One region of the Arthrobacter sp. SIMBA_036 genome, then DNA from elsewhere that is predicted to be linked to it. Evidence: riboswitches for the same ligand, from Rfam matches in the RefSeq annotation. Region 1 holds a riboswitch; each other region holds the start of a gene.
What was found. Region 1 has a riboswitch for thiamine pyrophosphate ahead of thiD (bifunctional hydroxymethylpyrimidine kinase/phosphomethylpyrimidine kinase). Riboswitches for the same ligand answer to the same signal wherever they lie in the genome.

Region 1 (5,949 bases):
ACGACAGGGATGCGTTACCAAGGCCGCCCTGGCCACCGGCCGCAGCAACGTATTCAGTGCCCTCACCGACGAGGTCGGCCAGGACTTCGCCGTCCTTGTTCTTGACCACAGTTCCATCCGGAACAGGGAGGATCAGGGTTTCACCGTTCTTGCCACCGCGCCAGTCACCCATGCCCGGACCACCGTTGGTGGCGTGGCGGTGAGGCGCATGGTGGTAGTCAAGCAGCGTGGTGGTTTGGGAGGAAACGCGAAGGATCACGTCACCGCCGTTGCCGCCGTTACCGCCGTCGGGACCGCCGAGCGGCTTGAATTTTTCCCGCTTAACAGAGACACAGCCGTGGCCGCCGGTACCGCCGGATACGTGCAGGACTACCCGGTCTACAAAGCTCGCCACGTGGATCTCCTCAATTGCTGTTCCCAGCGCTGTTGCATACCAGCACGCCGGAGCGTCCTAGTCGATTGTAATGCGGTTAAAAGAACGGTGGAGCGGGCCCATTGGCCCGCCCCACCGGTTCAGATCTTGTTGTTACTCTGCAGCTGCAGCAGCAACAATGTTCACTACGCGACGGCCACGGCGAGTACCAAACTCGACAGCACCTGCCTGCAATGCGAACAGGGTGTCGTCGCCACCGCGACCGACGCCTGCACCGGGGTGGAAGTGGGTCCCACGCTGGCGAACGATGATTTCGCCGGCCGAAACTACCTGACCACCGAAGCGCTTGACGCCCAGGTACTGTGCGTTGGAGTCACGACCGTTGCGAGTGGAACTCGCGCCTTTTTTGTGTGCCATTTGGAATGCCTGCCTCTAAATTTCTGGGGAAACTGAAAATCTGAACAGAGTAACGAAAGTTACGCGATGCTCGTGATCTTGATCTTGGTCAGTTCCTGACGGTGACCCTGGCGCTTCTTGTAGCCGGTCTTGTTCTTGAACTTCTGGATGACGATCTTGGGGCCACGGAGGTCCTCAAGGATCTCAGCCGTAACCGTGACCTTGGCCAGGTCCGCAGCAGCGGACGTGACCTTGTCGCCGTCAACCAGCAGCAAGGCGGGCAGCTCAAGCGTGCTGCCAGCTCCACCGGGGACGCGGTTCAGCGTTACGTAGTCTCCAACGGAAACTTTTTCTTGGCGGCCGCCTGCGCGGACAATCGCGTACACCACTTGGGCACTCACTTCTCTCGACGTTTCTTACTAAATTTGCGTGCGGAACCTTTAACTGGAATCAGGCTTGGTTCGCGCTGTGCCTCAACGCCGTGGACTTCTGATCGAAGCCCGCGAGTCATCCCATGAACAATTCCAAGGGGCATAACCCAAGTGTTGGCGTAAGCACCGAAGATCAAGATTACGCTAGTTTGACCTTCAGCTGCAAATGAGGCCGGGTCCGGAGGCTACCCCGTGACCCGCATCACCAGTGGTATCGGACTCTCCCGGCACCGTGCCCGTCTAGCCTACAGGGTGATTGACCATTCGGACGATTCAACGCCCCGGCGCGCCGTCGGAAAGCCCGCGCGCCGTCGGAAAGCCCGCGCGCCGTCGGAAAGCCCGCGCGCCGTCGGAAAGCCCGCGCGCCGTGGGAAAGCCCGCGCGCCGTGGGAAAGCCCGCGCGCCGTGGGAAAGCCCGCGCGCCGTGGGAAAGCCTTCCCGCCGTTTCCTCAGGAGTAGAGCCTCGGCGCGTCGAAGAAGGCTGTCTCGTATCGGCAGGACTGCCTAAACGCCTCCACCATGGCCTCGCGTTCGCGGGGGGAAGCTGCCGACGCCGCTGCGTCGGTGAAGTCGATGGCCTTCCGGGTGGCCGCGGCAAAACCTTCATCTGCGTAGGTAGCCAGCCACGCTGCGTAAGGATGGGCGGGGTTCGCGCCGTCATCGATGTAAGCCGAGTGCAGCTGCTGTCCCACCTCGGCATAGAGCCAGTAGCAGGGCAGCACTGCGGCCAGCACCACTGCGTAGCTGCCAGATGATGTGGCGGCCAGCAGGTGGTCCACGTAGGACTTGGTGACAGGCCCGGTTATGGTTGTCGCCGTCCTGGTGCTCAACCAGTTCCTGTGCAGCTCTGACTCGACCTCCAAGCACATCTGCGATCCCCGGGCCCAGAACAATTGCTCCTCCTCGGTGGGGGCAAGTGCGCCGGCCCGGGCCAGCACCCTTGAGTAGCCGTTGAGGTAGAGGGCGTCCTGGGCGAGGTAGTACGTGAATTCCGTTTCGTCGAGCGCTCCGGACTGGATGCCCTGGATGAAGCTGAGTCCGTAAATCGCCTCCAATTCAGGTAGCGCTTCCTGCCACAGAACATTGGCAAACTCCCCCCGCTGGAGCCCTGTGTGGAGATGGTGGAAGTGGTGCACAGGGCCTTTCCCGTGGCCTACTCCGAGCACGTCGGACGTAGCCAACGCCTGAAGCAACCATGGTTTCACTTCGCGCAGGGAGGCCTCCCAGTTACCGGTGCGGACCTGGACTGTGGCTAATGCCGATGACAGCGAGCATCCGGTCCCGTGGCTGTTTTCTGTCTCCACCCTGGCGCCGGCTACTTCGATGACGTCTTGGCCGAGGAGACCTGTGGTGTTAACCAGGGCGTCGGGGCATTCACTACCGGCCAGGTGGCCTCCCTTGACCAACACCGTGTTTCCGTACTCGGCGGCCAGGCGCTTGCCTTGGTCCAGCGCCGCAGCCCAGTCCGTTGCCTCGGGCTCCCCCAACAGGACGGCGAGCTCAGGGAGGTTTGGGGTAATGAGGTCCGCCAGGGGCAGGAGTTCCCGCAATGCTGACTCTGAGGATTCGCGCAGGAGCCTGTCACCGCTGGAAGCAACCATCACCGGATCTATCACCACGACGGCGGGACGCGCCTTTTCGATCCAAGCCCGAACCTCATTGATCACGGCGACGTCGCCGAGCATGCCAACCTTGACGGCGTCGACGGCGATATCGTCTCCGATGGCATCCAACTGTTGACGCAAGAACTCAACAGGGGGGACATGCACGGCACGGACGCCCATGGTGTTCTGTGCTGTCAAAGCCGTGATGGCCGCCATCCCATAGCCTCCCTGCGCAGCGATGCTCTTGAGGTCCGCCTGTATCCCGGCGCCACCGGACGGATCGGAACCCGCGATGCTCAGCACGCGCGGTATGGAGCGACGCGAAAGGTTCAAAGGGTAAATGGCAGGGTATGGCGACGTTGTCATGGGACATCCCTTCGCCGGTGCTAACCGGACAGGTTCAACGGGTCTGGATCTCAGCCTGGCCTAATGCCGGCACCCCGTGTCAGTTCCCCAGCTTAACGGCCAATTCTGCCGCTGGGTAATTCGGAACCGCGACCGGAACTGCAAAGGACCCGGCAACTCCGCGTAGGCGGAGTTGCCGGGTCCTTCAGGTGTTTGCGCTACAGTTCCGACGCCGGTACGCCGACTCCGAGGATGATGGGCTCATCCGACGAAGCTTTCTTGGCGGGCTCGGCCGGAGCCTTTGCCTCGTGGGCCGATCCGCCGGAAGCGGCGCCCACTGTGTGCTCCACGCTTGTCTCGTTGGCAGCACCTTGGGCCCTGCTGGCGCTGCGGTTACGGCGGCCACGGCGCGACCCGGAAGCAGGCGCACGGCCCAGATCCTGCTGCGGGGCGGGAGCCGACGTTTCGGGCTCCGCTGCGGCGGGGGCCTGTTCAGCCGGTTCCTGTCCTGCGGGTGCCTGTCCTGCGTGTGTTTGTTCTGCGGACGCCGGAGCGTCTCCCAGATGAGAGAAAGCCTCAGCCAAAAGGTCCAAGCTCATGGCTGGCTTTGCCACTGGCTCCTCGTGGTGTTCGACGAACGGAAGGGCGACTTCCTCGCCGCCAAATCGCAGAACCGGGGTTGAACGGGTCTCGGAGACGTCGCTCGCGGCAGGCTCTGCATCGGGCAGCCCGGCCTGGGTGGTTCCCGAAACGGGCTCGCCGGATTCGCCTTGGCGGTGCGCCAGCTCCTCGGTGCGGTGAACCTCGTCGTCGTGCAGGTGCGCGGCATGTGCCGCAGCTGCGATAGTTGCCAGCGCCGCCCTTGTGGCCTCCGCCTTGGCTTGGCGCACCGGGTCCTGGCTTTCCGTGGGTGCCGAAGGTGCCGGCGCAGGCATGTGGGCTGGAACAGCGGCTTCCGCTGGCCCTTGTCCCCCACCCTTGCCGCGGCGACGCTTGCGATCGGTCCGGGCAGCGGGAGGTTGGGCCTCGGCGCTCGGCCGGTGATGCTCGGCTGCCACCACGTTGGCGCGGCGGTGTTCCACAGGTTCGTCATGGGTCACGATGCCACGGCCGGCGCAGTGTTCACACTGCTCGCCAAAGACCTCAAGGAGGCCGGTTCCCATGCGTTTGCGGGTCATCTGGACCAGCCCGAGGGAAGTCACCTCTGCCACTTGGTGCTTGGTACGGTCCCGCCCGAGGCACTCCACCATGCGCCGGAGAACCAAGTCACGGTTGGACTCCAGCACCATGTCGATGAAGTCGATCACGATAATGCCGCCGATGTCCCGCAGGCGTAGCTGGCGCACTACTTCTTCAGCAGCTTCGAGGTTGTTCTTGGTGACCGTTTCCTCAAGGTTTCCGCCGCTGCCGGTGAACTTGCCGGTGTTGACGTCCACCACGGTCATCGCCTCGGTGCGGTCGATGACCAAAGAGCCACCGGAGGGGAGGAAGACCTTACGCTCGAGTGCCTTGTGGATCTGCTCGTCGATGCGCCAGGCAGCAAAAATATCCTGGTCCTTGGTCCACTTTTCCAACCGTCCCACCAAGTCCGGTGCAACGTAGGTCACGTAGGCCTCGATGGTGTCCCATGCGTCGTCGCCCGAGACAATCAGCTTGGAGAAGTCCTCGTTGAAGACGTCGCGGACAACCTTAATAGTGAGGTCCGGTTCGCCGTAGAGCAGTTCCGGCGCCAAAACTTTGGTTGAGGACGCTTGGCCCTCGATGCCATCCCACTGTGCGCGCAGGCGGTTGATGTCATGGGTCAACTCTTCTTCCGAGGCTCCCTCGGCAGCTGTCCGGACGATGACGCCGGCGTGTTCCGGCAAGCGGTCCTTCAGGATGCGCTTGAGGCGGTTGCGTTCGACGTCGGGAAGCTTGCGTGAAATACCGGTCATCGAACCGCCCGGCACGTACACCAGGTAGCGCCCGGGCAGGGAGATCTGGCTTGTCAGCCTGGCGCCCTTGTGTCCCACCGGGTCCTTGGTCACCTGGACCAGCACGGAGTCACCGGACTTCAGCGCGTTTTCGATCCGGCGGGGTTGGCCTTCGAGGTTGACGGCGTCCCAGTTGACCTCGCCTGCGTACAGCACGGCATTCCGGCCGCGTCCGATGTCAACAAAGGCAGCTTCCATGGAGGGCAGCACGTTCTGGACCTTGCCCAAATAGACGTTCCCGATCAGGGAGTCCTGCTGGGTTTTGGACACGAAGTGCTCAGCCAGCACGCCATCCTCGAGGACGGCAATCTGAATCCTGTCGTCGCGCTGACGGACGATCATTTGCCGGTCCACAGACTCACGGCGGGCAAGGAACTCCGCCTCCGTGATGACCTGGCGGCGGCGTCCGGTCTCGCGGGACTCACGGCGCCTTTGTTTCTTGGCCTCAAGCCGCGTGGATCCCTTGACGCTGGTGACGCGGTTGGACGGAGCAGTCTCCGTGACCGGGCGCGGCGCGCGGACCCGTGTCACCGTGTTGGGCGGGTCGTCATCGGTCCCACCGGTCAGTTCGAGGTCTTGGTCTCCACGGCGACGACGGCGACGACGACGCGACGTCACGCCCTCCTCAAGTGCCTCCGCTTCCGGGGCGTCCTCATCATCGGACTCGGGCTCAGCGGAATCCTCGGGAGCGTCGTTCTCATCCCGTTCGGTCCCCCGACGGCCCCTGCGGCCACGGCTGCGGCGACGACGGCGGCTGCCCGCATCTTCAAGCTCGTCGTCCGCCACGACCTCAGCCGCTTCTTCCGGCTCGCTCGGCTTATCCTCCG
Region 2 (5,949 bases), on a different contig from region 1:
CAGGCCCGTCCCGATGGGTGCACCCAGTGGCATAACTGCTGTGGCTCCCAACGTCTCCAACCGCAGGGCCAGGACGGGATCGTCATTGGTGTAGGCAAAGACTTTGAAGCCGCGGTTCACCAGCTGTTCGGTGGCGTCCACGAGCTCCACGCCGTCCGGAAGCAGCGTGTGCTCGTCGGCAATGACCTCCAGTTTCACCCAGTCGGTCTCCAATGCCTCACGGGCCAGCTCCGCCGTCATGATGGCATCTTTTGCCGTGAAGCACCCTGCGGTGTTGGGCAGTACCTTGATGTTGTTGTCCACCAGGAGTTGGAACAGCGAGCCGGTTTCCGCTGGGGAATACCGCCGCATGGCGACAGTGGTCAGTTCCGTGCCGGAGGCCAAAAGGGCGGCGCCCAGCCCGTCCAGGCTCGGCGCACCCCCTGTGCCCATGATCAGTCGAGAGCCGAACGTGACGCCGTCGATTACCAAGGGATCGTGATCGCCGGAAGACGGCGTTGTTGTTGTTTCCTGCGCTGCGGTTGATGCCGTTGTCATGCTTTAGCCTCCTTGGACTGCGGTAACAAGTTCTACGTCGTCCCCATCGGCGAGCGCCGTTGCAGCCCATTGGCTGCGGGGCACAACCTCGGAGTTACGGGCGACGGCGACACCGAGCTTGCCGCCGTCGGCAGCCTGTCCGCGGTGGTCCAAGACCCGCCCTGTGATGGCGGTGACGAGCGTGCTAACGGAGACGTCCTCCGCGACCGCGTGGTCTGCACCGTTGAGTTTGATGTTCATGCTGATCCTAGGTTGAGCGTTTGAGGGTTTTCAGAATGCGTGAGGCCAGATCGCCGCGGATCGAACCGGTCGGGCCGGAAGATTGACCAGCGCGGGTCCGAGAAGCCATCAAGCAATCCGCCCACTATCTTGGCGGCGACTGGTGTCAGGAGGACACCATGGCGGAAGAATCCGGTGGCGATGACCAGCCCTTCAGTGTGACCCGTGGAAGCGGCGACGCGCCCAAGGAGCGGTGCGTTATCCGGGGTGCCCGGCCTGGCGCGGGCTGTGACTTCCAGGAGTTCGAGTTCGGCCACCGCCGGAACCAGTGCTTGGGCGTCCCGCAGGAGTTGGTACACACCGCCGGCAGAGACGGCATCGGTGCCCGACGATAATCCGTCTTCTCTTTGTGTTGCCCCAATGACCACCGTTCCGTCATCCCGGGGAACGATGTAAATGGGCACGCCACGGACCACTCCCCGGACGGTTGAGGTGACCAAAGGCCGGAGGTGCTCCGGCACCCGAAGCCTGAGGATATCGCCATACACAGGACGCAGCGGCAGTGTCAGCCCGTCCGGGAGTCCGGGGAACTGCCGGGCGCCCAGCCCGTTGGCCAGCACCGTCTCTTCCGCCACAACAACCGAGCCGGAGTCGAGTTCGACGCCGGTGACGCGTTCGCCGTCCCGCATCAGGCCGGTTGCTGCGGACGCCACCCCAAATCCGTCCCTTGCCCCGGCCACCCAGGTGGTGTCTGCTGGTGAATGCATGGCCAGTCGGGCCAACAGGCAGGCTGCCAGCTTCCGTGGATCCACCTGATGGTCGGATGGGATATCAAAGACGCAGGAAATATGTGGACTCAGCAGCGGCTCACGCTCCCTCGCCTGCCGCAAGGCCATGGGTTCCACCGCCAGCCCGGCGGCGAGCTGCGCGGAACGGAGGTCCATCAGTGCACGACGATCCGCCGCGTCCGCGCCCACTGCAAGGGTCGACGTCGTGCGGTAACCGGTGCTCCCGCCAGCTGTAGGGAGGCCGGCGGCGAACGACGGCCACAAGCGGGACGATTCGAGCATGAGTTCCAGGAGGGCTTCCTCCTGGTAGTGCAATTCGCTGACCGGCGCCAGCATGCCGGCGGCAGCAAAGGTCGCTCCGGTAGCGGGGCGGGGGTCGATGAGTGCCACCGAGCGGCCGAGTCGACGGGCTTCGTGGGCGATGCCCAGGCCGATGACTCCCCCACCGATCACGGCGACGTCGGCATGCAGGGGCCCTTCGCCGCCCTGGATGTGGCTGGATTCTGCCATCTGTTTCCTTCCCTACGCCGGTACTAGCCGGATCAGGTCAAGCGGTCGGCGCTGAAGCCCTCTCAGCCGGACGGTCATATGACGTTTTCCGGCTCCCGCAGTACGTGCCCAGTTTAGAGGAACTACTGTGGTTCCATGACCCAGCACCAAGCCATTGCCTCTGCCCGCCTCTACTTGTGCACTGATGCGCGGGCGAGGCAGGGCGACTTTGAAGACTTCGTGGACGCGGCCTTCCAGGGCGGCGTGGACATCATCCAATTGCGGGATAAGACCTTGGAAGCGGCGGAGGAGCTGGAAAAACTTGCCATCCTCCGTTCGGTTGCCGAGCGTCACGGCCGGTTATGGGCCGTGAACGACCGGGCGGACGTCGCCAGTGTTTCCGGGGCTCCCGTGTTCCATATCGGGCAAAAAGACCTCCCCTTGGGTGCTGCCCGCGGGCTTCTCGGCGGCAACACGGCAATCGGCCTTTCCAGCCACGATCCCCGGCAGATCGATGCGGCCATCAACGCTTCTGCGGGCACGGCAGCCTTGGACTATTTCTGTGTTGGCCCGGTCTGGGCAACGCCGACCAAACCTGGCCGTGCCGCCGTCGGACTGGAGCTGGTCACATATGCCGCAGAAGCCGTGAAGCGTGTGGAGGAGAAGGCTGGGAGGAACGAACCGCTGCCCTGGTTCGCGATCGGCGGCATCGATCTTGACAACGTGGAACAGGTGGTGGCCGCGGGGGCCAGCCGCGTCGTCGTCGTCCGCGCCATCACCGAAGCCACTGATCCGACGACGGCGGCCAAGTCACTGATCGAAGCGCTGGACGCCGCTTAGCCGCACAGCAAATTGATGCTGCCCGGGTTTCGAGACTCCGGGCCCGTTTCGGGCTAACCTGACTTTCGTGTCACATCATCGGATAGCACCCAACGTCATCGACCCGACAGACCAGCTCGCTGCGGCGCTGGCCGCGCTGAGGACCGAATTGGAACTGCCGGGCCCCTATCCGGATGCGGCTGTGGCCGAGGCCCGGAAAGCGGTGGAAAACCACCAGTTGCCTGCAGCGGACATGCGGGATGTTCCGTTCGTCACCATCGATCCTGCGACCTCCACCGACCTCGATCAAGCGCTGTTCATCGACCGTGCCGGAGACGGCTACAAGGTCCTGTACGCCATCTCCGATGTGCCCTCTTTCGTCGTGCCAGGTGGTGCCCTTGACGCGGAGACCCGCCACCGGGGCCAGACCTTCTATGCGCCGGACGGACGTATTCCGCTGCACCCGGAAATCATCAGCGAACAGGCCGGGAGCCTGCTGGAGGGACAGGACTGCGGAGCCTTCGTGTGGAACTTCGCGCTGGACCAGGCGGCCGACGTCGTCAGTGTCACCGTGGTTCGCGCCACGGTCCGGAGCCGGGCCAAACTCAACTATCACGGCGTCCAGCAACAGATCGACGCCGGGACCGCACCGGCTACGCTGCAACTGCTCAAGGAGGTCGGCCTCAAGCGGGTGGAACTGGAACGGTTGCGTGGCGGGGCCAGCCTGAACATGCCCGAACAGGAAATCGTCCAAGCGAACGACGGCGGCGGGTACAAGATCGTAGCCGCCCCCTCTTTGCCCGTGGAAGACTGGAACGCGCAGATTTCCCTCATGACAGGGATGGCTGCTGCGCAACTGATGCTGGCGGGCAAGGTGGGGATCCTCCGGACCATGCCGGCCCCTGACGAACGCTCGCTGCTGCATTTCAAGAGGCAAACACAGGCCCTCGGCAAGCCTTGGGACGGCCAGGTGAGCTATGGCGAGTATCTGCGGACCCTTGATGCAACCGACCCCAAGCAGTTGGCCATCCTCCATTCGGCAGGCTCCCTGTTCCGTGGGGCCGCTTACACTCCCTTCGACGGCGATGTTCCCGCAGAGGTCCTCCAGGCGGCCATCGGCGCACCGTATGCCCACGCCACGGCGCCCCTCCGAAGGCTCGTGGACAGATTCGTCCTGGTCATCTGCGAGGCCCTCAGCAACAAGCGGGAAATCCCGGCCTGGGCCCGTGAAGCCCTCCCCTCACTGCCTGAGATCATGGCGACCTCGGACCAGCTCGCAGGCCGGCTCGAACGGTTGGCTGTTGACACGGTAGAGGCGGCGCTCGTGGCCAACCTCATCGGCCAGGAATTCGATGCTGTGGTCATCTCCGGGTCCAAAGCAGGCAACGGAAACGGAAACGGCAACGGGAGCGGCCCTTCCGGCCTCGTCCAGATCGCGGATCCGGCCGTGACGGCCCGATGCGACGGTGAAATGGAGTCAGGGACCAAAGTCCGGGTGCGCCTGACGCAGGCCGACATTGCCAATCGCGAGATCAGGTTCGAGTTGCTCCCGCCAAGCCATGGAACGGACGATCCGGGCTTTGAGGCTGCCAGAGGATAGACTGAGCCAGTAGTAATGGATGCCCGGTCGTTGATTCAGATGATTTTGAACTCAACAAGCCCGCCCCTACGCGATCTTGAGATATACCGGCTGGTCACCAGTGCCAGTAACTAGATAGCCCGCGATCGGCTTCCACTGGAATTGCATGTGCGCCCGTTCGTGCTCCGGTAACGGCTTCGCTGCCCCCGTTGAGCATGCAGCGCCAATGCCTAAATGAATAAGGAAACTCCCTGTGAGTGAATTGCATACCCATGAAGTCCTCACCGACTCCACCGGCACCGAAATTCTCGAACCCGAGGAAACCATCGTCTCCACCGAGACGCCCCACGAGATCGAAGAGAAGACATTCGCCGACTTCAACGTCCGCGCCGACATCGTCGCGTCTCTGGCCGACGCCGGAATCACGCATCCCTTCCCCATCCAGGCCATGACCTTGCCCGTGGCGCTGAGCGGCCACGACATCATCGGCCAAGCCAAAACGGGTACCGGTAAGACGTTGGGATTCGGCATCCCTGCCCTGCAACGGGTTGAAGGACGCGATGACCCGGGATACTCCAAGCTCGCAGTTCCCGGCGCGCCGCAGGCATTGGTGATCGTCCCCACCCGTGAACTCGCGGTCCAGGTTGCCAACGACCTCCAGACTGCCTCACGCCAACGCAATGCACGTATCGCGACGATCTACGGCGGAAGGGCCTACGAGCCCCAGGTGGACGCGCTGCAAAAGGGCGTCGAGATTGTTGTCGGTACACCCGGCCGGTTGATCGACCTCTATAAGCAGAAGCACCTGAGCTTGAAGAACGTCAAGATGGTGATCCTTGACGAGGCAGACGAAATGCTGGACCTGGGCTTCCTTCCGGACGTCGAGACACTCATCGCCGGCACTCCCGCGGTTCGTCAGACCCTGCTCTTCTCGGCCACCATGCCCGGCCCCGTCATCGCGATGGCCCGCCGTTACATGACCAAGCCGACCCACATCCGCGCAGCCGACCCCGACGACGAGGGCCTCACCAAGCGCGACATCCGCCAGCTCATCTACCGTGCGCACAGCATGGACAAGACCGAAGTCGTGGCACGTATCCTGCAGGCCCGTGGCCGCGGACGAACCATCATTTTCACCAAGACCAAGCGCACCGCCGCGAAGGTCGCCGAGGAGTTGGTGGACCGCGGCTTCGCTGCGGCAGCCATTCACGGTGACCTCGGCCAAGGCGCGCGCGAACAAGCCTTGCGGGCCTTCCGCAACAACAAGGTGGACGTCCTCGTCGCCACCGACGTCGCCGCCCGCGGCATCGACGTCGACGACGTCACGCACGTCATCAACTACCAGTGCGTGGAAGACGAAAAGATCTACCTGCACCGGGTTGGCCGCACCGGCCGCGCAGGCAACAAGGGCACTGCCGTCACGTTCGTGGACTGGGACGACATGCCCCGCTGGGGCCTGATCAACAAGGCCTTGGGACTCAGCGTTCCCGAGCCGGTCGAGACCTACTCCTCCTCGCC
Region 3 (5,949 bases), on a different contig from region 1:
GCCGTCGAGGCCGAAACCCAATCGATGGACAAGGCCAACACCATCGAAACCAGGAACACGGCCACGAACTTGGCCAGTGGATTTGCCCGGGTCAGCACGGCGCGACTGCCCTGCATAGTCAAGGCTTCCCTCATGCTGCACCGGCTTCCTGGCGGCTTTCGCGGTCCTGCGGCACGGGGCCCAACCGCAATTCGGTACCACCAAGGACGGAGCTGAATTCCTGGTCGTGGGTGACCGAGACCACGGCCGTTCCGGCGTCGAGCAGTTCTGACAGGAAGGAGGCAAGCTCCGCCCAGGTGTTCGCATCCTGGCCGAAAGTCGGTTCGTCGAGCACCAGGACCTTGGGGTGCGCGGCCAGCACCGTGGCCACGGACAGCCTGCGCTTCTCCCCGCCGGAGAGAGTGTACGGGTTGGCGTCAACGAGGTGGGTGAGCCTCAACCGCTCAAGCAATTCGTCCACGCGCTCCTGTCCGTGCCCCAAGTGTTTGGGTCCAAACATGAGCTCGTCCAAAACCTTCCCTGTGACGAACTGGTGTTCAGGTTCTTGGAACACCGTTCCGATGCGGGAGATCAGCTGTTCGGCCTTCCACCTGAACGGATCAATTCCCGCTCCCTGGGAAAGCTCGACGGCGGCACTCACCTGGCCGCGCACCGGCGCCAGAAGGCCGGCCAATGTGAGGGCGAACGTGGACTTCCCGGCCCCGTTCGGACCCATGATCGTCAGGGCTTGTCCGGACCTGACCTGCGCAGTGATTCCAGACTGCACAGGGACGGGCGGGATGCTCTTGAAGCCACGGCGGCGGGGCTTTTCGCGGGAAACCGCCAGGTCCTGTGCCGCGAGGAGAAGTTCTGCTGCTCCCGGCTCAGAGTTACCCCGCTCAGAGTGTCCCCGCTCAGAGTGTCCAGTGCGCCGCGCCCGGGTAGGGGGCACGTATCCCGGGACCCACACGCCGGCGGCCATAAGCATGGAGCGCTGTTCGGACAACACTTTGCCGGGGGAACCGTCCGCGAGGACTCCGGGAGCAGCTGACTTCCCAGGTGAGGCTGAAGTCCCGCCGGAGCCCGGTTGCAGCACCACCACTCGGTCCACGAGGTCTTTCCACACGGACACCCGGTGCTCCACCACCACCAAGGTTGCGCCGGTCCTATCAAGGCAGCGGCGGACGGCGTCGCGCACTTCCAAGACCCCTTCGGGATCGAGGTTGGCGGTCGGTTCGTCCAAGAGAATCAGGCCGGGCCGCATGGCCAGGATGCCTGCGAGGGCGAGGCGTTGCTTCTGTCCGCCGGACAGTGCCGCCGTCGGGTGGTCAAGGGCCAAACCCGCACCAGCCGCGGTGCGCAAGCCGACGTCGTCGAGTGCTTCATGAACGCGGGCCCATATCTCCTCCCGCGGCACGCAGAGGTTCTCCGCGCCAAAGGCGACATCGTCCCCCACCCGGGAGAGGACAACCTGCGTTTCGGGGTCCTGCTGCATCAAGCCTGCCCGGCCCCGCTGTGCGCGTGGCGCAACGCCGTCGATCAGCAGCGAACCCGTCTCATCCGAGTCGTCTTCCTCATCACCCAAGACCCCGGCGAGGGCATGCAAAAGGGTGGACTTGCCCGCGCCCGAGGGACCCAGCAACAGCACGCGCTCCCCCGGTTCGATCCGGAGGTCAAGGCCTTGAATGGCCGGCTGGGGCCGCCCGGCATGCCGCCAACCCCAGCCCTCGGCCAGGATGGCGGCAGGCCGCGCGTCGTAGGTGGAACCCATCAGTTGAAGACGGGCTCCGAAGCCGCTTTGCGCGACGCGAACGAGCTCAGCACGCCCGTCGTCGCAAGGCCACGGGTGGCGAGCCACGACAGTGCGCCGGCAATGATCGCCCCGGAAACGGTGGTGAAGATGATGTAGGTCAGCTTGTCGAATGCTTCGTAGGCGATGTTCCAACCCCACGGCAGGAAGCAGTCGTTGAGGCCGCAGAACAAGCCCGCGCCCGCTCCGGCGAGGAGCGCCGTCGGCAGGTTGAACTTCTTGTAGCGGAAGGCGGCGAAGATGAGTTCGGCGCCGAGGCCTTGGAGTACGCCGGAGATCAGCACCGTGGTGCCGTACTGGGAGCCCATGATGAGCTCGCTGGCTGCTGCCACGGTTTCGCAGAACAGCGCCGCGCCCGGTTTACGGATGATGAGTGCTCCCAAGACCGCCGGGATCATCCAACCGCCGGCGATGATGCCGGTCAGTGGAGGATACGTTGCGTCCAGCGGGATGGAGATGATTGCGGCGCCCTGGTCCCAAGCCCAGAAGATCACGCCGCCGGCGATGGCGATAAGGGCCGCCACCACAATGTCTACTACGCGCCAGTTGTAACTGGTCTTCTTCACGTTTACCGTGGTCATTTTTTCTGCCTCCTGAGGTTTACAGGAGGGGAAAGCGCCTGGGTCCCAGCGGCCTGCGCCGCCCTGATCCGGACACTTTGAGAAGCTCGACTCCCTTGCGCCGGTACTAACCGGATCAGGTTCGAGGGTCTGCGGCTGTCCGCACTCTCAGCGCCCTCGCGTCACCTGCATCGCTGCAGGTTACGACGGCGGCGCTCCCCTGTCGTTATGAATCTGCCCTTGTGGGCTGGTTCAGTTTACACCTGCGTTGCGGGGCCCGCTCTCCATGATTACGACGACGTTTTCCCTGCGCAGCGGGCCCCGCAACGAGACCTGAGAGAATGACTCAATGACCAACGTTTCGCGGCACACGACTCCCACCGAAGATGGTGCCCCGCCAAAACCGCGCCTCGCCGCGAGCGTCATCTTGCTCCGCGACGCACCAGGTGGCTTGGAAGTCTTTGTCCAGCACCGTGTCAGCACCATGGATTTCGCCGCCGGCATGGTGGTCTTCCCTGGTGGGCGGGTTGACGCAGCGGATCATGACGGGTGGAACTACCCAGCGGACTTGTTGGCGAGCCATGCCGCGGACTGGCACTTGAGCTCCATCAGCGAAGACCCCGCACAGGCACACAAGATGGCCGGCACCATCCTGGCAGCAGCCATCCGTGAGGTCCAGGAGGAATCCGGGCTAACCCTGGAAGCCGCGAATCTCCGGCCATGGGCCAATTGGATCACCCCTACAGACATGCCCAAGCGATTCGACACTTTCTTCTACGTCGCAAAGCCGGACGCGGGAGCTGACCCGCGGCACCAGACAACGGAGGCGTGGCAGTCCTTGTGGATGCCGGTACAACAGATCCTGGAGGCTGAGGCTGCACACAGCCTCAAGCTCATGCCGCCCACGTACTTCCTGCTCAAGGAAATCGCCGGTTTCGGCTCGGTGGACGCTGTGTGGTCAGCAGAGCACGACGTCGTTCCAGTCCTCGCCGGGCCCGGTTCCCTTGCCGCGTTCCTCAAGGCCCACGCCGGGCCCTAATGGACACGACGGGAAGCCGCAACGAACGGTGGCGCTCCTGCCATTGCCATTAGGCTGGGGGCATGAACTTCCTATTCAAGCTAGTGGGTGCCGGAGTCAGCCTCGGAGCCGGCTTCGTCGGAACCAAACTCGTCAACAAAGGATGGGAAAAGGCCACGGGAAACAAGCCGCCCACAGGCAATGACGACATGGAGACCAGCCTTCGTTCAGCCCTGACGTTCGCGCTGATTTCAGCGTTCGTGAGCACGCTCATCCAGGTTCTCGCAAGCCGGGGCACCCAGCACGCTATCGCCCGCTTCGCCAAGACCCAGGACATCGTCTAGGCATCGGGAGCGGCGCGCTGGATTTCCGCGGCCCGCTGGACCACCGACTCAAGCTCGTCCTTGGTCAGCAGCTCCCGGTGCCCGTGCTTTGTCCGGTACGCCGAGCGGCCCACCATATGGGCTGAGACCGGCACCGTCAGCAGCTGGAAGATCCATGCAACCAACAGCACAGGCCACACCCACCACGTCCTCATCTGCAGCCCGATCGCGGCCAGCATCAGGAACAGGCCCAAAACCTGGGGCTTGGTGGCGGCATGCATGCGGCTCATGAGGTCAGGGAATCGCAGCAGCCCGATGGCGGCGCCCAAGGACATGAGGGCGCCGACCACCAGCAATACAGCGGTCACGCCGTCGATCACTGCGTCCACACCGGTGGCGTCAGGAGTCATTGCTGCGGTCCCTTCGTTCGGCCACGAAACGGGCAACCGTTACTGAGCCGACGAAACCGATGATGGCCAAAGCCACCAGGAGCATCAGGTTGTTCAGGTGTCGGTTAACGGCCATGTCCACCGCCAGCGCGGCACCAAGGATGGCCAGCAACACGTCAGAGGCCAGGACCCTGTCCAGCAAGGACGGGCCGATGGCGATCCGGATGATGGCCCCGGCAGCAGCCAGTCCCAAAATCACCGCTGTGGCAATGAGCACGATGTCCTTCATGCCTTCATCCCTCCCGTTCCTGCAGCCCGTTCCACGTCCAGCGCATCCACTTCCTCCCGGGTGCCCATGATCCGGATCAAACTCGCCTCGATGTTTTGCACATCACGACGGATCTTCGCGATGTCGTCTTCGTTGTAGATGCTCAGGGCGTGCAAGTACAGCGTGGACGTCGACCGGTCCACGTCCACCACCAGCGAGCCGGGGATCAGCGAGATGACATGGCCGGTGGCCGTCACCATGAGGTCCGAATGACTCCGCAACGGAACAGCGACGACGGCGCTGCGCACCTTGGGCCCTTTGGCGATGGCCTGGTACAGCACCAAGAAGCTCGCTGCCGCCACTTTGGCCAGGAAAACGACGGCGAAGGCCCCGGCCCTCACCACGTTGAACCTCCCGCTCAGCTCCACTTGCGGTAGGTAGAAGAGCTTGGCGACCACAATGGCGATGACGGCGCCGAACAACAAATTGCCGGGGCTGAAGTCCCGCCACAGTGCCCCCCAAACGATCACCAACCAGATGAGCAGGGGCAGTTCCTTGCGGAACGCGATGGGATTCCGACTCATTTGGCACCTGCCGTCCGGGGCAGAGGGACCCGCAGCGGCGGAACCTGGACTGAATCGCCCAGGACGGAGTGGATGTAGGCCGTACGGTCCAGCATGATCCGGGCGGATCCGTCCGCAACCTTGAAGAGTGGTCCGGCGAACAGGGTCAATGCCACTCCAACAACTACCAGGGCCACCGTGGATCCGACCATGGTTCGTGGAAGGACTCCGATGTTACCTGGCGTTTTGAGGACCTCGGCCGGGTATTCGGCGTCCTCCGGCCTACGCCAGAAAGCCCTGTTCCACACTCGGGCTATGGCAAGCAAGGTCAACAGGCTGGTGACCACCCCGCCCACCACCAGGGCGATCGCCAACGGGGTTCCAAGTTCGATGCCGGCCTGCATCAGGCCGAGTTTGCCGAGGAAGCCCGAGAACGGCGGAATGCCGGCCAAGTTCATTGCAGGAACGAAGAAGAGCAACGCGAGCAGTGGTGAAAGTTTGGCCAGGCCACCCAAACGGTCGATGGATGAGCTGCCCCCGCGACGCTCTATCAGCCCCGTCACCAGGAAGAGGCTGGTCTGCACCGTGATGTGGTGGGCCACATAAAAGACAGCGGCACCCAGCCCAGCCACCGAACTCATCGCCAAGCCAAACACCATGTAACCGATGTGGCTGACCAGCGTGAAGGAGAGGAGTCGTTTGATGTCGCTCTGCGCTAAGGCGCCAAGGATTCCCACCAGCATGGTCAGCAGCGCCACCACCATCAACGGAACATTGAGGGTGTCGCCGGGAAAAAGCAATGTCTCAGTGCGGACCATGGCGTAAACGCCCACTTTGGTCAGCAAGCCGGCAAAGACTGCCGTCACGGGGGCAGGCGCTGTGGGATACGAGTCCGGAAGCCAGAAGGACAACGGGAAGACGGCTGCTTTGATGCCGAACGCCACCAGCAGCATCACGTGCAACAGGTTCTGCGTTCCTTGGTCCAACGCCGCCAACTTGATGGCCAGGTCCGCGAGCGTCACGGTTCCCGTGGCCCCAT
Region 4 (5,949 bases), on a different contig from region 1:
CGAACTCGGTTCCAGCGACAAAACGCTCAGCAGGAGCGTCGGTCAGTACCTGCACCGTCACCTCGCCGCGAATGCCGTGGGGCTTGCCGATCCGGGCAACCTGGAGCTGCATGGGTTCCTCTGAATTCTTGTATGCCGTGCCGCCGGGGCCACGGTAATGACTTTAGGGATAAAGCAATCCGGCCCCTCCACCATATTCGGTGAAGGGGCCGGACTTAAGACAAGCAGTGCTGAGCGCGTTACCGGCGACGGTCGGTGTCGACGACGTCGACCCTGACCTGCTCGCCACCGGCCAAAGCCGCAACCACAGTGCGCAGCGCGCGTGCTGTGCGTCCTTGACGGCCGATCACCCGTCCGAGGTCCTCCTGGTGAACTCGCACCTCGAGGGACTCCCCACGGCGGTTGTTCTTGGCGCTGACCTTGACATCCTCAGGGCTGTCAACGATCCCACGAACCAAGTGCTCGAGCGCTTCTGCCAGCAACTTACTCAGCCTCGGTGGTCTCTGCTTCAGCCTCGGCCGGAGCCTCAGCGGCCTCGTCCTTCTTGGCCTTCTTGGTGATGGCTTCCGGGATAATAACGGAACCCTTCTCCGGTGCTACGAAGGCTTCCTTCGGAGCTTTGGTCTTCAGGGTGCCTTCCTGGCCCGGCAGGCCCTTGAACTTCTGCCAGTCACCAGTGATCTTGAGGATCGCTGCAACCTGCTCAGTGGGCTGGGCGCCAACGGAGAGCCAGTACTGGGCGCGCTCGGAAGCGACCTCGATGTACGACGGCTCTTCAGTGGGGTGGTACTTGCCGATTTCTTCAATGGCACGGCCATCGCGCTTGGCGCGGGCATCCATGACGACAATGCGGTAGTACGGTGCGCGCATCTTACCGAAGCGCTTAAGGCGAATCTTTACGGCCACTTTTGTGGTCACTCCTGTTTCTGAAAAGAGTTGAACCCGACGTTCTGCACCCGTGGGGCGGGCCATACTTGACGGTTCGAAGGACAAGATACGAGCACGGAGAGAGGGGCCGCGCCGATCGAGTACCTGTCTATTGTGCCAGATGACCGGAACGATTACGACTTAGGCCACAGACGGCCGTGTGTGATTGGTCACTACAGCCTGCTGAAAGTCGCTAATTCGGGAGAAGGCAACACTTCCCTCAGACGGACCAGACGTAGAGACCGGCACGATCGGTCTTTTCGACGTCAGTCGCCAGGGCCGCCAATTGCTGGACGTATTGTCGCGATGCGGCGGCGTCGAAAGGCATGTCATCCTGCTCGGCCCAAGCCACGGCAACGTCATCGAGGACATTGCCATCGCCTTCGTTCTCGTAGGTGAGGAGTTCGGCGAGCGCCTTGACCATGGCCTCCGGGACGCCCAGAAGTGCGTCGCTGGTGACATCGACGAGCGCGAGTTCGTAGTCGGCCCCAGCAGCATGCACGGCCTGGCCGGCAAGGTCTCCCAACTGCTCAACCTCAAAATCCGTGATGCCATTGATCCTGACGGCGGGACCGGCAGCTTCAGCTCCCCGGTCCAAGGCGGCGGCGCGCTTGAGTGCTTCAGCGTGGGTGGCTACAAATATTTCGGCAAAGCCCATGGGAGAGTACTCTCATTCGTTCGTGCTGACGGGGCGACGACATCCGGCCCGCACGGAGTCCGGTGACGTCAATGCCCAGCCTAGTGCAGTGCGGAGCACCCTCCCCCTCCATGGGCTGACGCTTGGCTCAGCGAACAGCGACGCGCAGCTTGTTCCGCCAAGGATCGTCAAAACGGAGCTCGGAGCCGGTGTGGTGATGGTCGATTCCGGCCACCTTGAGCCGATCAGCCAGGGCTGCGACGTCATCATTCGCCGGCACTTCGATCAGTACTTCGCCCAGCCCCAAGGTATCTTTACGCGGTCCGGCGCCCCTGCTGTTCCAAACGTTCATGGCCATGTGATGGTGATAGCCACCCGCGGAGACGAACAGTGCCTGGCCGTGCCAGCCGGCGGTCCGTTCGAAACCAAGGGTCCCAACGTAGAAATCCTGCGCGGTCTGGACGTCGCCTACTTGCAGGTGGACATGCCCGACGCCGGCGGCAGCCTGTCGCTGCCCCGTCACCGCCGCCTCGCTCAGGTGCTGCTGAAGGAATCGTTGTGGCGGCAAGGTGACATTGTCCATCACCACGTTCTTGCCGTCCCACTGCCACACTTCGCGCGGCTTGTCGTAATAGAGCTCGATGCCATTGCCCTCGGGATCGGTGAAATAGAAAGCTTCGCTCACTAGATGGTCGGCACTGCCCACGAACGCCCGCGGCTCATACTCGGCTGCGGTTGCAATGGTGGCAGCCAGCGAAGGCTGGTCTTCGAAGAGAATCGCAGTATGGAAGAGCCCGGCCTCGCCACGGCCGGGAAGGAGCAGCCCCGACGCGGGCGCCAGGTGCACCACGGGCTTGCCCACGCGGCCCAGGTACAGGCCGCCGTCCTGCTCAGCCACAACGTCCAAACCGAGCGCGCGCTGGTAATAGTCACTCATGAGCGTCATGTCGCCCACCTTGAGCATGACGGTGCCCATGGTGAGTTCCGCTGGAAGGAGATCCTGGTTGGATAGTCCTGTGGTTGATGATGTGCTCATGTGAAGCTCCTGGTTCCGAGGTTGCCGCCCTTTCGGCACCTTCTATCCTTCTAAATTACTTGAAGCTTCAATTTATTCCTAAAGAACGGCGTTTCGCCTCAACACGATTTTTCCCCTGAGCACTACGTGCCGGAGCGATGAAACAGTGTCCAGTTGGCGCCTGGGATCGGCATCGCACACGACGACGTCGGCACTGGCACCTTCCGCAATGCCTTGGGCCCCGAGCCATCTCCGCGCGCCCCACGTTGCAGCCTCCAAGACGGCCAGTGGCGGAAGGCCGGCGTCGTGCAGTTCCGCCATCTCATCCGCGATCCTGCCGTGCTTGATAACGCTGCCGGCATCCGTGCCGGTATAGATCGCCACCCCCGCTTCGAAGGCTTCTGCCACACGTTCCCGCCTCCGCTTCCACAGCCGGACCATGCGCTGGGCGTACGCAGGAAATTTACCTGCTGCCTGGTCTGCGATATCGGGAAAGGTGGCGATATTAACCAACGTGGGGACGATCGGAACGGATTGCTCCACCAAGCGGGGAATGTGCCGCGGCAGTAGCCCCGTAGCGTGCTCGATGCAGTCGATATCGGCGTCGAGCATCTCATCGATGGTGCCCTCGGCGAAGCAATGGGCCGTGACCCGGGCTCCTTCGTCATGGGCTGCAGCGATGGCGTCCTTGACGGTTTTTGCAGGAAAAGAGGACGCTAGATCCCCCATGTCCCGGTCGATCCAGTCACCAACGAGCTTGACCCAGCCATCGCCGTCGCGTGCCTCCTTGCGGACTGTTTCGACAAGTTCGGACGGTTCAATCTCACGGCCCAAGCCCCGCAGGTAGCGCCGGCTCCGGGCGATGTGCCGGCCAGCCCTCAGCAAGCGAGGCAAGTCCTCCCGTTGCTGGACCCAGCGGGTATCGGTTGGCGATCCGGCGTCACGGATCAGCAGCGTCCCGGCGTCGAGGTCCGCTTGGGCCTGGGCGAGTGTGGTTTGCTCATCAACCGCCCCGCCCACTCCGAGCCCGATGTGGCAATGGGCGTCAACGAATCCCGGCAGGACCCAACCGTCCAACACCGCGTCCGGAGGAGCCGAAGGCCGGTCAAAAGTCAGCTGGCCATCCACTGACCACAGCCCTCGCCGTTCCTGGTCGGCCGAGACGAGCACGGGTCCGGAGAATTCGATGATGTTGGCCATGGCAAAAGCCTAGTCCGGACCCCCAGGGCTGGGACGTCCCTCAAGGCTGTGATAGCTTCATCTACGACCACACGGGTGCCCCTGCAGGGGCTGAGATCGGACTGATGCAGTCTGCGACCGTTGAACCTGTCCGGGTAATGCCGGCGAAGGAAGTGAGCAGTCCCTTGAGTAACACCGAAACACAGCACAACCCTGCCCAATCCCAGTCACACTCGCTGGCCTATCTTGAGGATCCCGGGCACGACATCCGGGTCCCCGTCACCGAGATCGCACTGGAGTCCTCTCCCAACGGCGACCCCAACCCTCCCTTGCAGGTATACCGCACAGCGGGTCCTGGCAGTGACCCAGTGGTGGGTCTTGAACCCTTCAGGGCCCCATGGATTCAGTCCCGAGGCGACACGGAAGTGTATTCGGGGCGTGGCCGGAACCTGCTCGACGACGGGAAGTCCGCCGTTCGCCGCGGAGCTGCCTCGGCTGAGTGGAAGGGCACGCAACCTGTGCCCCGCCGCGCCGTCGAGGGCAGGACCGTCACGCAGATGCACTACGCGCGGCAAGGAATCGTCACCCCGGAAATGCGGTTCGTGGCGCTCCGGGAAAACTGCGATGTGGAACTTGTCAGGAGTGAAGTTGCAGCCGGGCGTGCCATCATCCTCAGCAACATCAACCACCCCGAGTCCGAGCCGATGATTATCGGCAAGGCTTTCCTGGTGAAAATCAATGCCAACATCGGAAACTCCGCAGTCACAAGTTCCATCAGGGACGAAGTCGACAAATTGCAGTGGGCCACGCAGTGGGGTGCGGACACGGTCATGGACCTATCCACGGGCGATGACATCCACACCACCCGCGAATGGATCGTCCGCAACTCCCCCGTACCGATCGGAACGGTGCCGATCTACCAAGCGCTGGAGAAGGTTAACGGCGAAGCGAACAAGCTGACGTGGGAGATCTTCCGCGACACCGTGATTGAACAGTGCGAACAAGGCGTGGATTACATGACCATCCATGCCGGCGTCCTGTTGCGGTACGTGCCGCTGACCGCCAACCGGGTGACGGGCATAGTGTCCCGTGGTGGCTCGATCATGGCGGGCTGGTGCCTTGCGCACCACCAGGAGAACTTCTTGTACACCCACTTCGACGAGCTGTGCCGGATTTTCGCCCAGTACGACGTCGCGTTCTCCCTCGGTGATGGCCTGCGGCCTGGCTCCATCGCCGATGCCAACGACGCCGCGCAGTTCGCGGAACTGGACACATTGGCAGAACTGACCCACCGCGCGTGGGAGTTCGATGTCCAGGTCATGGTGGAAGGCCCCGGCCACATCCCCTTCCACTTGGTCCGCGAAAATGTGGAGCGCCAACAGGAACTCTGCAAGGGGGCACCGTTCTACACTCTGGGCCCGTTGGTCACGGACATCGCGCCCGGGTATGACCACATCACCTCTGCCATCGGCGCCACCGAAATCGCCCGCTACGGCACCGCCATGCTCTGCTACGTGACCCCGAAGGAACACCTTGGGCTACCCAACAGGGACGACGTGAAGACCGGGGTGATCACCTACAAGATCGCGGCCCACGCCGCTGACCTTGCCAAGGGGCACCCAGGGGCCAGCGAGCGGGATGACGCGCTCTCCAAGGCACGCTTCGAGTTCCGCTGGCGGGACCAGTTCGCACTGTCCCTGGACCCTGTCACTGCAGAGTCCTTCCACGACGAAACCCTCCCTGCGGAGCCCGCAAAGACCGCCCACTTTTGCTCGATGTGCGGCCCCAAGTTCTGTTCCATGCGAATCAGCCAGGACATCCGCGATGAATTCGGCTCAGCCCAGTCACAGGAAGCCATCGCGGGAATTTATGCCGGGATGCGCGAAAAGAGCCAGGAATTCCTTGCTGCGGGTGGGAAGGTTTATCTGCCCGAACTTGAAGTGCCTTCCGCGGCAGGCGACGACTCAGGACGCCTGAACTGACATTGCCCGCGCGACGTCCGCGACGAAGGACCGGATAACCCGGTCGCCGTCGATGGAATCCTGGGGCCGGTGCCCGCCTGCTGCTACGCGGTGGAGGGCACCGGTCTCCCGCAGGTAGCCGGCAATCTCTTCATACAACGGCTCCCAGCCACCGGTAAGGACCAAGGTAGGAACCCCGGGAACGATGTGCAGGGGCGCTTCCCAGGGCG

Region 2: it holds a riboswitch for thiamine pyrophosphate, as region 1 does, so the genes downstream of both, thiO (glycine oxidase ThiO) here and thiD (bifunctional hydroxymethylpyrimidine kinase/phosphomethylpyrimidine kinase) in region 1, are expected to answer to the same signal.
Region 3: it holds a riboswitch for thiamine pyrophosphate, as region 1 does, so the genes downstream of both, SB659_RS13765 (ECF transporter S component) here and thiD (bifunctional hydroxymethylpyrimidine kinase/phosphomethylpyrimidine kinase) in region 1, are expected to answer to the same signal.
Region 4: it holds a riboswitch for thiamine pyrophosphate, as region 1 does, so the genes downstream of both, thiC (phosphomethylpyrimidine synthase ThiC) here and thiD (bifunctional hydroxymethylpyrimidine kinase/phosphomethylpyrimidine kinase) in region 1, are expected to answer to the same signal.

Annotation. Positions count from the first base shown of each region.
Region 1 covers NZ_JAWRXG010000008.1:173,786-179,734, forward strand. Annotated here, with positions in the region: gene obgE (GTPase ObgE) at 1-394, opposite strand, end outside; gene rpmA (50S ribosomal protein L27) at 527-790, opposite strand; gene rplU (50S ribosomal protein L21) at 850-1,158, opposite strand; gene thiD (bifunctional hydroxymethylpyrimidine kinase/phosphomethylpyrimidine kinase) at 1,650-3,170, opposite strand; TPP riboswitch at 3,160-3,257, opposite strand; gene SB659_RS12700 (Rne/Rng family ribonuclease) at 3,368-5,949, opposite strand, start outside.
Region 2 covers NZ_JAWRXG010000001.1:263,532-269,480, reverse strand. Annotated here, with positions in the region: gene SB659_RS01310 (thiazole synthase) at 1-537, opposite strand, end outside; gene thiS (sulfur carrier protein ThiS) at 541-777, opposite strand; gene thiO (glycine oxidase ThiO) at 774-2,054, opposite strand; TPP riboswitch at 2,047-2,163, opposite strand; gene thiE (thiamine phosphate synthase) at 2,190-2,873, shown strand; gene SB659_RS01290 (RNB domain-containing ribonuclease) at 2,941-4,452, shown strand; gene SB659_RS01285 (DEAD/DEAH box helicase) at 4,685-5,949, shown strand, end outside.
Region 3 covers NZ_JAWRXG010000009.1:160,019-165,967, forward strand. Annotated here, with positions in the region: gene SB659_RS13755 (energy-coupling factor transporter transmembrane component T family protein) at 1-134, opposite strand, end outside; gene SB659_RS13760 (ABC transporter ATP-binding protein) at 131-1,750, opposite strand; gene SB659_RS13765 (ECF transporter S component) at 1,750-2,370, opposite strand; TPP riboswitch at 2,445-2,581, opposite strand; gene SB659_RS13770 (NUDIX hydrolase) at 2,699-3,388, shown strand; gene SB659_RS13775 (DUF4235 domain-containing protein) at 3,451-3,711, shown strand; gene mnhG (monovalent cation/H(+) antiporter subunit G) at 3,708-4,100, opposite strand; gene SB659_RS13785 (monovalent cation/H+ antiporter complex subunit F) at 4,090-4,368, opposite strand; gene SB659_RS13790 (Na+/H+ antiporter subunit E) at 4,365-4,931, opposite strand; gene SB659_RS13795 (Na+/H+ antiporter subunit D) at 4,928-5,949, opposite strand, start outside.
Region 4 covers NZ_JAWRXG010000001.1:575,596-581,544, reverse strand. Annotated here, with positions in the region: gene rimM (ribosome maturation factor RimM) at 1-112, opposite strand, end outside; gene SB659_RS02675 (RNA-binding protein) at 240-482, opposite strand; gene rpsP (30S ribosomal protein S16) at 484-906, opposite strand; gene SB659_RS02665 (hypothetical protein) at 1,148-1,585, opposite strand; gene SB659_RS02660 (VOC family protein) at 1,713-2,600, opposite strand; gene SB659_RS02655 (amidohydrolase family protein) at 2,679-3,779, opposite strand; TPP riboswitch at 3,841-3,948, shown strand; gene thiC (phosphomethylpyrimidine synthase ThiC) at 3,917-5,740, shown strand; gene SB659_RS02645 (alpha/beta fold hydrolase) at 5,723-5,949, opposite strand, start outside.